One region of the Flavobacterium branchiarum genome, then DNA from elsewhere that is predicted to be linked to it. Evidence: riboswitches for the same ligand, from Rfam matches in the RefSeq annotation. Region 1 holds a riboswitch; the other holds the start of a gene.
The links. Region 1 has a riboswitch for cobalamin ahead of QWY99_RS03850 (TonB-dependent receptor plug domain-containing protein). Riboswitches for the same ligand answer to the same signal wherever they lie in the genome.
Positions count from the first base shown of each region.

Region 2: another riboswitch for cobalamin. It lies ahead of QWY99_RS10490 (cell surface protein); the one in region 1 lies ahead of QWY99_RS03850 (TonB-dependent receptor plug domain-containing protein).

Region 1 covers NZ_JAUFQQ010000003.1:745,159-750,436, reverse strand. Annotated here, with positions in the region: gene cobT (nicotinate-nucleotide--dimethylbenzimidazole phosphoribosyltransferase) at 1-1,460, shown strand, start outside; gene tnpA (IS200/IS605 family transposase) at 1,475-1,903, shown strand; gene QWY99_RS03860 (adenosylcobinamide-GDP ribazoletransferase) at 2,151-2,948, shown strand; gene cobC (alpha-ribazole phosphatase) at 2,933-3,469, shown strand; cobalamin riboswitch at 3,547-3,777, shown strand; gene QWY99_RS03850 (TonB-dependent receptor plug domain-containing protein) at 3,806-5,278, shown strand, end outside.
Region 2 covers NZ_JAUFQQ010000003.1:2,255,281-2,260,558, reverse strand. Annotated here, with positions in the region: gene QWY99_RS10495 (DUF5074 domain-containing protein) at 1-1,538, opposite strand, end outside; gene QWY99_RS10490 (cell surface protein) at 1,569-2,774, opposite strand; cobalamin riboswitch at 2,906-3,090, opposite strand; gene QWY99_RS10485 (hypothetical protein) at 3,342-3,719, shown strand; gene QWY99_RS10480 (CusA/CzcA family heavy metal efflux RND transporter) at 3,804-5,278, shown strand, end outside.

The DNA of each region.
Region 1 (5,278 bases):
TAACTGATGACGAAGAGCAAAAGCAACATTATAAATCCCTGAAATTAGAAGCTATTCAAGAAGCGCCAATCGGGTTAATAATTGCCTATGACCGCTCAGTACTAAATAATTTTACTATAGGGACCGTTGGCAGTAATGAAGCTGTGAAATTCAGTTCTGTTTGTGCTGCACAAAATATATGGCTATCACTTACAGAACAAGGTTACGGAATGGGATGGGTTTCTATTCTGAATTATTATCAGTTCAAAAAAATAATTGATCTACCCGAAAACATGGAGCCCCTTGGGTATTTCTGTATTGGCAAACCTGCTACTAACTACGACAACCAACCGATGTTACAGCAGTTAAACTGGAAACAAAAGTCGGAAACTTTTGATTGTACTGAGATTAAATCAATAAACGAAAATTATATTCCGAATATCAATTTTGATACTAAATCGGAACCTGAAGTTTCTAGCTCTTTTAGCGAAACACTACAACAAAAAATAGACTCTAAAACAAAACCTATTGGTTCTCTCGGCATTTTAGAGAAATTAGCATTCCAAATTGGAACTGCTTTTCAGACTTTAAATCCTGAGATTATAAAACCTAATATTGTTGTTTTTGCAGCAGATCATGGCATTGCTAATCATGGTGTGAGCGCTTATCCGCAAGATGTTACCCGACAAATGGTTGGTAATTTTCTTGAAGAAGGTGCTGCTATTAATGTGTTTTGCAAACAAAACAAAATTAAATTATCTATTGTAGATGCTGGTGTAAATTATGATTTTCCAACAAATGCAAATTTGATTAATGCTAAAATCGCCAAAGGGACTCAGTCGTTTTTGCATGCGCCTGCAATGAGCGAAACAGAATTACAATTGTGTTTATCTAAAGGCTCTGAAATCGTCGATGCTATTGCAAAAACAGGAAGTAATTGCATTGGTTTTGGCGAAATGGGTATCGGGAATACTTCTACTGCTTCTGTATTAATGAGCGTTTTGGCAGGTTTCTCTATTGAAGAATGTGTTGGAAAAGGAACTGGAGTTGATGAAGATAAATTAATTCGGAAACAGCAAACCCTAAAAAGAGCTATTGATAATTATTCCGGTCAAGCCGAATTACAACAGCAACTTGCCTATTTTGGTGGTTTTGAAATCATGCAAATGGCTGGCGGAATGCTAGCTGCTTATAAGAATAACATGCTAATTCTAGTGGATGGTTTTATTTGTACAGTAGCATTTTTAGTTGCCTATAAAATAAATCCTGAAATCAAGAAAAATGCTATTTTCAGTCATTCCTCAGCCGAACAAGCTCATCAAAAATTATTGAATTATCTAGAAGTACAATCTGTTCTACAACTTGATTTACGCTTAGGCGAAGGAACGGGGTGTGCAATTGTTTTCCCAATAATACAATCGGCAGTTGCTTTCTTAAACGAAATGGCAACTTTTGAGAATGCTGGGATTAGTAATAAGTAATTTATATTAAAGATATGCCATTTATAAAAGTTTATATACATTTTGTCTGGAGTACTAAAAATAGATTTCCATATCTAAATTCGGTTGAGCTACGAGAGAAAGTATGGAGACACATTAAAGAAAATGCAAAAGAAAAAGGAATCTATATTGATTATGTAAATGGATATTCAGACCATTGCCATTGTCTAATTTCGTTAGGAGTTGATCAAAACATTCAAAAAATAATTCAGTTAATTAAAGGAGAATCATCATTTTGGATTAATAAAAATAAACTAACAAAAGAAAAATTTGAATGGCAAGATGAATATTTTGCTGTATCTGTATCTGAGTCAATTATTGATAAGGTTAGGAATTATATTAAAAATCAAGAAGCACATCATTCTAAGAAAACATTTCAAGAAGAGTATGATGAATTTTTTCTCAGATATGGATTTCAAAAATAAATAATAAATAAAGATTTGGCTAAAGCCAAAAAACTTAATAAATTTTGTATCCTCCAGATAAATCTGGAGGCAATTAAATGAAAATTAAATATCATTATAAAACAAAATTGATCTATATTCTAAAAAATAAATCTAAAGGCAATCAAATTACAGACATTCTTAAGATTCAATTGCCAACATCTTTAGATGTTGGATAATAATTATCAAAATCAAATTGGCTTTAGCCAAATAACAACAGCTACTTTAAATGAAAAAACAACTTCATATCTTTTTTACCGCTTTAATGTTTTACACTCGAATTCCATGTCCAAAAAACATTGATCACAATCCCGATTATCTAAATAAAGCAAGTCGCTATTTTCCTTTAATTGGATGGATTGTTGGAGGTCTTTCTTTTTTAGCCTTTTATGGCGCTTCATTTTTGGTTTCTACTACAGCTTCAATAATTATAGGAATGATTACAGGAATCTTAACTACTGGCGCTTTTCATGAAGATGGTTTTGCCGATGTTTGTGATGGTTTTGGTGGCGGTTGGACCAAAGAAAAAATTCTTTTAATTATGAAAGACAGCGCAATTGGTGCTTATGGTGCAATTGGTGTGGTATTACTATTTTTATTGAAATTTCAATTACTAACTGAATTAATAACGATAAAATCAATTACAAATCAGCAAGCTGTTTTTATAATCCTTCTGCTATTTATTGCTGGGCATTCTATTAGCCGCTTAGCTGCGATTAGCATTGTATTCACACATGAATATTCTCGTGAAGATGCTTCAAGCAAAAGCAAACCTATTGCAAAAAGCTTTAGCTGGAAAGAAGTTGTAGGAGCATTCTTTTTTGGTTTATTACCTCTTTTAATTCTTTCTTATTTTCAATATCAATTACTTTGGGTTCTAATTCCAGTATTTTTGACACGTTATTTTTTAGCACGTTATTTTCAAAAATGGATTGATGGTTATACTGGGGATTGTTTAGGCGCAACTCAACAAGTTTGCGAAGTTATCTTTTACTTAAGTGTTATAGCAATATGGAAATTTATTTAGTACGTCACACCGAAACTGTTTGCGAAAAAGGAGTTTGTTATGGCCAAACAGATGTAAACATAGCCCAACCTTACGATGTAATTTTTGAAACCATTGTACAGCAATTGCCTAAAGACGCCTTACTATATACAAGTCCTTTGCAACGTTGTACAATACTAAGCAAGTACATCCAAAAACAAACTCAAATTACAAATTACAAAGAAGACATACGTTTAATGGAAATGAATTTTGGTGATTGGGAAATGAAAAACTGGAACGAAATCTCCCCAGAAGAACTAAACCCTTGGATGGAAGATTTTGTAAATATTCGCGTCCCAAATGGAGAATCTTTTGTCGATTTACATGAAAGAGTTTCTGATTTTATGGAAAATGAAATACTAAGTAAAACTTCCCAAAAAGTAATTATTGTTGCTCATGCTGGAGTTGTCCGAAGCATTTTATGTCTTTTAAATTCTCTTCCTTTAAAAGATGCTTTCCAAAATAAAGTCGATTTTGGTCAGGTTATAAAAATCGTAATTTAAATCCTAAAACGATTCATTTGATTTGCATTTTGGGTTAAAGTCAGAACAAATTCTAATTTTAAGCATTTTTACCTTTATATTTGCAGCCATATTAAGGTTGTGTTATTTTTTCACACATTAAAAGGGAATTAAGTAATTGAAGATTTAAAAACATCTAAATCTACATTCAAAAAGCTTGAGCTGTACCCGCAACTGTAAACTTAGTTCCGTAAGGAATGCTTATTGTTAGCTACAAAACCACTGTTTTAAAACGGGAAGGTAAACAATAAGACGTAAGCCAGGAGACCTGCCTTTGTTAACAAATATCGAACTCTCGGGAAGAAGAGTTTAGAAATTATGACATTACAAAAATTCTTTATCTGCTTTTCTATCTTAATTTGCCAATTCATTTCGGCACAAAATGACTCTATAACAAAACTAAAAGAAGTTATAGTTTCAGATACTAATCTCAAAAAATATTCTGATTCACAGTCTATTCAAGTACTTAACGATTCCATAATTAATCGAAACCAAGCCTCTTTAACTTCTCTTTTAAATTACAATACTGTTATTTACTTTAAAGAAAATGGCCTCGGAATGACTTCTGCACCCTCTTTTAGAGGAACTACTGGTGCACAAACGGCAGTTATATGGAATGGAATTAATATCAATTCGCAATTTTTAGGTCAAGCTGATTTTAACACAATCGGAACAAGAGATTTTAATTCTATAGCTGTAAAAGCTGGAGGAGGAAGTATTCTATATGGCAGTGGAGCTATTGGAGGAAGTATTCATCTTAATAATGACTTAACTTTTAAAAATAATTTCTCAAATCATTTATTTTTTAGCGCAGGAAGTTATGACACCTATAGCTTAAATTATCGCACTGCTATTTCATCAAAAAAATATAGCCTTCAGGTTAGCTTTTCAAGAAATAGCTCTGAAAATGATTTTAAATATCCAGGTAACAGCAATCAAAAAAATCTCAATGGGGAATACTATAACACGAGTTTAAACACAACATTTGGTTATAAAATTGATTCTAGAAACACTTTGAAATTATACAGTCAATTTTATGATTCAGAACGTCATTTTTCTTTGACTTCTCCAAACGCTACAAAAACAAAATATAATGATTTCAATACTCGTAATCTCTTAGAATGGGAGAATGTATTTAATCGTTTTACTTCCAAATTAAGAGTTGCTCACATCGGAGAATCTTATAAATATTTCCCAAATATTACTTCCGATTTTTTCACTCATGGAAAAGTTGAAACATCTATTATAAAATACGATTTAGCTTTTGATGTAAATGACAAAATTAAACTAAATACAATCATTGATTACAACCGTAACAAAGGATACGGCTCTAGCATTGATAACGTTAGTAGAGAAATAGGATCTGCTAGCTTATTATTACAACATTATGTAACTGATAAATGGGACTACACAGCCAGCATTCGTCAGGAAATAACAGATCAATACGGAAACCCTTTCCTTTTTTCTTTAGGTACAAGATATCAATTTACAGATTTTTATCGCATCAAACTAAATGCTTCAAAGAATTTCAGAATGCCTACTTACAACGATTTGTATTGGCAAGGAAGTGGAAATCCTGATTTAAAACCAGAAAATTCATATCAAGCAGAAATTGGTAATGAATTTTTCACAAAAAACTTTTCCTTATCTCTAACTACTTATTACAATTCAATAACAGATTTATTGCGTTGGATACCATCTGAAGGTGGAGGCGATAATTGGTCTCCCGAAAACACAGACAAAGTTAGAGCCTACGGTGGTGAAGTATTATTAGAATGGAGAACGAAAATA
Region 2 (5,278 bases), 1.5 Mb from region 1:
CGCAAAGATGCACCCTGAGGAATTTGTTTAAAGGGTGTTGTTTGCCCCGGAATTGATGCGAAATTTTCATTAAATGTTTTATTGGTAACATCAAATTTTACAATTTTTGCTCCAGAACCAAGCCAGTATAGTGCATTTTGTTGGTTGCTATAGGTAAAACTCCCCGCATTCCATGCTCCACCAGACCCAGTGTATTTAGTAGTAGGAAAAGGGTATTCTGTAGTTTCAAAAGTGGTTGTATTAATGTTGATTATTTTTTGATTTTGAATTGCCCAAACGCTTCCGTCTTTGGCTTGAACAACCGAATGAAACGCACCAGCAATAGACTTAATAATAGTATTTGTGGTTGGATCAATTATAAAAATACCTTTACCCTGAGTAACCGCAAATACAAGTTGCGAAGTACGAATCGTGTTTCCTATTTGTCCAGCACCTGATGTTCCTGTAATAAGATTTCCTACTCGCATATTAGCAATATCAAATAAATAAAGTCCATTTGATGTTCCTATATAGCCTGTATTTTCATTAACTCCTAAAAAGGAGCGTCCATCTCCGCCAATTGTTTTAAACGAAGCAATTTTTTTCATTGTTTTTGCATTAGCAACAATCAATCTTCCAACATCAGCATCTTGTTTTGAAACAAAATAAAAATTATCACCATATATTGTTCCATATTGAGTAGTTACACCAAAAGTTTCATTGTTGTTTGCAGTACTATAAATACGATAATTAATCTTTCCACTATCATCAATAAAGTTCAGCGTTCCATTAGTATGTCCGAACCAATCTTCATTTACCATAAAAAAACCTTTAGTAAAATCTGTTGACAGAACAAAAGGAGATACTGGAGTAAATGTTGAAGCAATAGGTAATTCTACCATTCCAGTGTTATAGTTCCAAACATTCCAAGAATTATTTTCTAGAATACCATTGGCAGCAGTTAAATCATAGGGGTTAAAATCCGTATCAGTCGTTTTTTTTATAGAATACGACCAATATCCCTTACTGTTTGATTGTGTTTGCCAGTGATCTGTAGCATCTATAACTGTAAAATTGTCAAAATTAGCCCCTGTTGTATTTACGATACCGTTTACAGGATATAGCGGATAGGTTTGGTTTCCATCTTTGTAAAGCCCAATAGTATTAACACCGTTTAAGTCAAAACCCAATCCTGCAATTGTAGTTCCAAGAGCTGTTCCTGAATCATATTGTAGTGCATAAAAACGATGATCTGCTTTTGCAATCGCTCGTACCATATCAATACCTGTTGCTTCGCCATCCCATCTAAAGCCCCATACTAAGGCATCTGAGTTTTTGCCATCATTCCATTGTACAACAAATGCAGCTTTATTAGCACCTGTACCTACCCAATATTCAATCGCATCAAAATCCGTAGCAGTAGCAGTGCTTTTATTCTGTTGAATTTTAGCAGATAAGTTTTGTTTAAGATTATATCGTATTTCATCCTGCACTTTTACTTGCGCATTGGTAAGAAATACAAAAAGTAGCAGAATTTGTAAAAAGTAATTTTGTTTCATTTATTTAAGTTGAATTTTTAGAGTTTATTTTTATTTTATATATAGGTCATAGGCGCCAGAAACTTCAGTAGAAACTTCTCCCAACCAACCAGCTTCTTGATTTATCCCTGTATATACTTTAACAAAATCTATCCCAGGAAGTTTTACATATTTTCCATCTTTATCGACAGCCCAAGAAATATCAATATTAGAACCTTCATCATTATTTGGCGCATTATCAGCATATCCAAAATCAAATGATTTACCTACCCAATAGTTTCCAGTTCCACTTTGGTCATAAAAATTGTTTTCGATTTTTGTCCCAGTTAAGCTATAGGAAGCCTCAGTAATCCAAAGCGGATAATAGCTTTGTGAATGAAAGGTACTTTGTGTTTTATACCCAGAACCACCAAGGTTATCATTCCATTTTATATATTCTATGTCAGTTTGCCAAAATTCATCTCCTGCAACTTGAGGTTTGTTAGCATCAGGTTTGAAATAGGTAATGGTATAATTCTTAATTGTCGTCTTTTTAAAATATTCACTTCCTGCAATCTCGTACCATTCGTCTGCATCAGGCTTTCCGTTTTTATTTTTATCATAAGCAACAAGAATAATCCCTGGTTCACAAGATCCTGAGCGTGATTCATTGGCTTCACCTCCCCAAAATGCATTCCCTAAAATTTTAAAGTCTCTTCCATTCATATTGGGGATTGTATGATCAAAGCCAAATACAACGTAACCTCCAAAACCTCCTAGCGAGATCATGCTCGCTTGTGATCCTACAAGTGCTTTTTTTGCTCTATTGATGAGATTTGCTTCTGTATTTCCGGGTGCGTATATTGGGATTTCATTGGTAAACTGACCTACAGCAGGACGGAAATCAGATACATCAGAGATGTATTTACTATAACTTACTGGTTCTTTAGTTACATTAATTACAGCCGTATATGTTTTTACAATTCCATTAGTTTCTGCTTTCAAAGTCAGAGGATAGTTTTTTAAATACGGGCTAATGAAATCTAGTTGTGAACTTTGTGAAATAATAGAGTCATTGATACTCCAAGTAAGTTTTGAATCGCTAGGTAGATTCGGATCAATATTCAGAACATTAAAGCGGTTAACTGTGTAGGATTCAGTGAGTACTTCGGTAGGATTTACATTTTCCTGATTTTCATCTTTATCGCAAGCCATAAAACCAAGCAAGAGAATTGATAGAAACGAGAGTTTTAAAATTTTAGAAGGATTTCTTTCCATATTTAATTGTGATTTATTTGAATAAAAAGCAAATAATTACAACGCTTACGGAAATATAGAGGAATGATGATTGCGCACGCATTTAAGCACACAAAACCAGCATTGTCCTTAGCTTTATTCCACGAAAGCGTCAAACATTATATTATCTGGCAGGTCTTCTGACTTACTCCATTTTTGAAATCCTTCCCATTTAAAAACAGTGGATATATTTTTCAAAAACTTTAATGCGGAGCTTACAGCAGCGGGTCTGTCTCGGATTCTCACCGAATTCCCTATTAAGTGCTTTTTATGGCGCACCAGATTTCGGCAAATGTATAGAAAATATAGATAGAAATAATTTAAAGCAAATTCACTAAAGTAGTATTACCAAAGCTTTTCAATGGATTAGATAGGATTAGATTAGGATTGTTTTTTTAAAACAGTGTTTAAGTTGTAATAATTTAGTTTTTTATGAATTTAATTGTGAAAAACTAAAGTAAAATTGGTTTGTATTTGTGTAATCATAAAAATTGAGCGGTTATTGTTATTGGCATAAATTATTTAGGTATAAAAGTTAAATTTGTCAAAGTGAAAAAGAGTATTATCTACATATTTATTTTTTTAATAACCTCTAATATTGGGGTTTTTCAGCAGTTTTATAAACTGCCAGTGCTGTTTCAGCATTTTAATGAACATATAGAAATAAAGAAAGTAAGTTTTATTGATTTTTTAGAAATGCATTATTGGGGCGAAGATCAAGATGATGATGACGGTGATCGCGATATGCAACTTCCTTTTAAAAATATAAGTGGTTATTCGTTGCAACTTGTATTTATACCTACAGACAAACATGCCATTTACATTCCTTTTAATACTAGTCTAACACAGACTAAAGGTATTCCGTATACATGTAATTTGTATGCTAACCCCGCTTTATTTTCGGTATTTAGACCTCCAGTAGTATAATTTGATTTTCAAAAATTTTATTGTGGTTAAGGCATTTAATATGTTTTAGCCATAGCGTTATTATTTCTAAAATTAAATCAAATTATGCTTAATAAGATAATACAATTTTCAGTTAAGAATAAACTGGTAATTGGCGTCTTTACATTGCTATGGATTATCTATGGTGTGTATGAAGTGAGTCGTTTACCTATTGATGCCGTTCCAGACATCACAAACAATCAAGTACAAATTATTACAACAGCTCCATCACTTGGAGCAGAAGATGTAGAGCGTCTTATTACTTTTCCGATAGAACAGGCAATAAGTAATATTCCGCAATTAAAAGAAAGTCGTAGTATTTCACGCTTCGGACTTTCGCTAGTTACTATCGTCTTCGATGATGATACAGATGTGTATTGGGCACGTCAGCAAGTTGCAGAGCGTTTACAAAAAGTAGAGATTGATGAAAATGCCAGTACTCCCGAAATGGCTCCTGCAACAACAGGACTTGGTGAAATATATCAATATGTTGTAAAACCGCAGCCAGGTTATGAAGCCAAGTATTCGCTCGAAGATTTAAGAACAATTCAGGATTGGACTATCAGAAGACAATTGCTAGGAACTCCTGGAATTGCCGATGTAGCCACTTTTGGAGGAAAACTTAAACAATATGAAATTGCAGTAAATCCAGCACGACTAAAGGCGCAAAGTCTTACCATTAAAGAAGTGTTTACAGCATTAAGTAGCAATAACGAAAACACTGGAGGTGCATATATTGAGAAAGGTCCAACGGTACTTTATATTCGAAGTGTTGGACTTACTAAGAATATAAGTGATATTCAGAATATTATTGTAAAAAACACCCAAGCAGGAACTCCAATTCTTATTAAGGATATAGCCGATGTAAAAATGTCTTCGGCAATACGATATGGAGCATTAACGACAGACGATCTAGGAGAATCTGTGGGTGGAATAGTGATGATGCTTAAAGGCGAAAATGCCAATAATGTTATTGTAAATGTAAAGAAACGAGTTGCCGAAATTGAGAAGATTTTACCAGAAGGTTTAAAGATAGAACCTTTTCTAGATCGTACTAAAATGGTTGATAATGCCATTGGTACCGTTCAAAAAAATCTTATCGAAGGTGCCTTGATTGTTGTCTTGGTACTGGTATTATTTTTAGGGAATTTAAGAGCCGGACTTATTGTAGCATCAGTGATTCCGTTGGCAATGTTATTTGCCATTATCATGATGAATACCTTTGGCGTAAGCGGGAATCTTATGAGTCTTGGTGCGCTTGACTTCGGATTGATTGTAGATGGGGCAGTAATTATAGTCGAAGCCATATTACATCACTTACACAGTACCAAAAAGTATAAAGACATAGATACTCTTTCGCAAGAAGGTATGAACAAAGAAGTTACAGGATCAGCAGGACGAATGATGAACGCTGCTGTTTTTGGACAAATAATAATCCTTATCGTTTACCTACCTATATTATCATTAGAAGGAATAGAAGGCAAAATGTTTAAACCAATGGCACAAACAGTTGCTTTTGCAATTCTAGGGGCTTTTATACT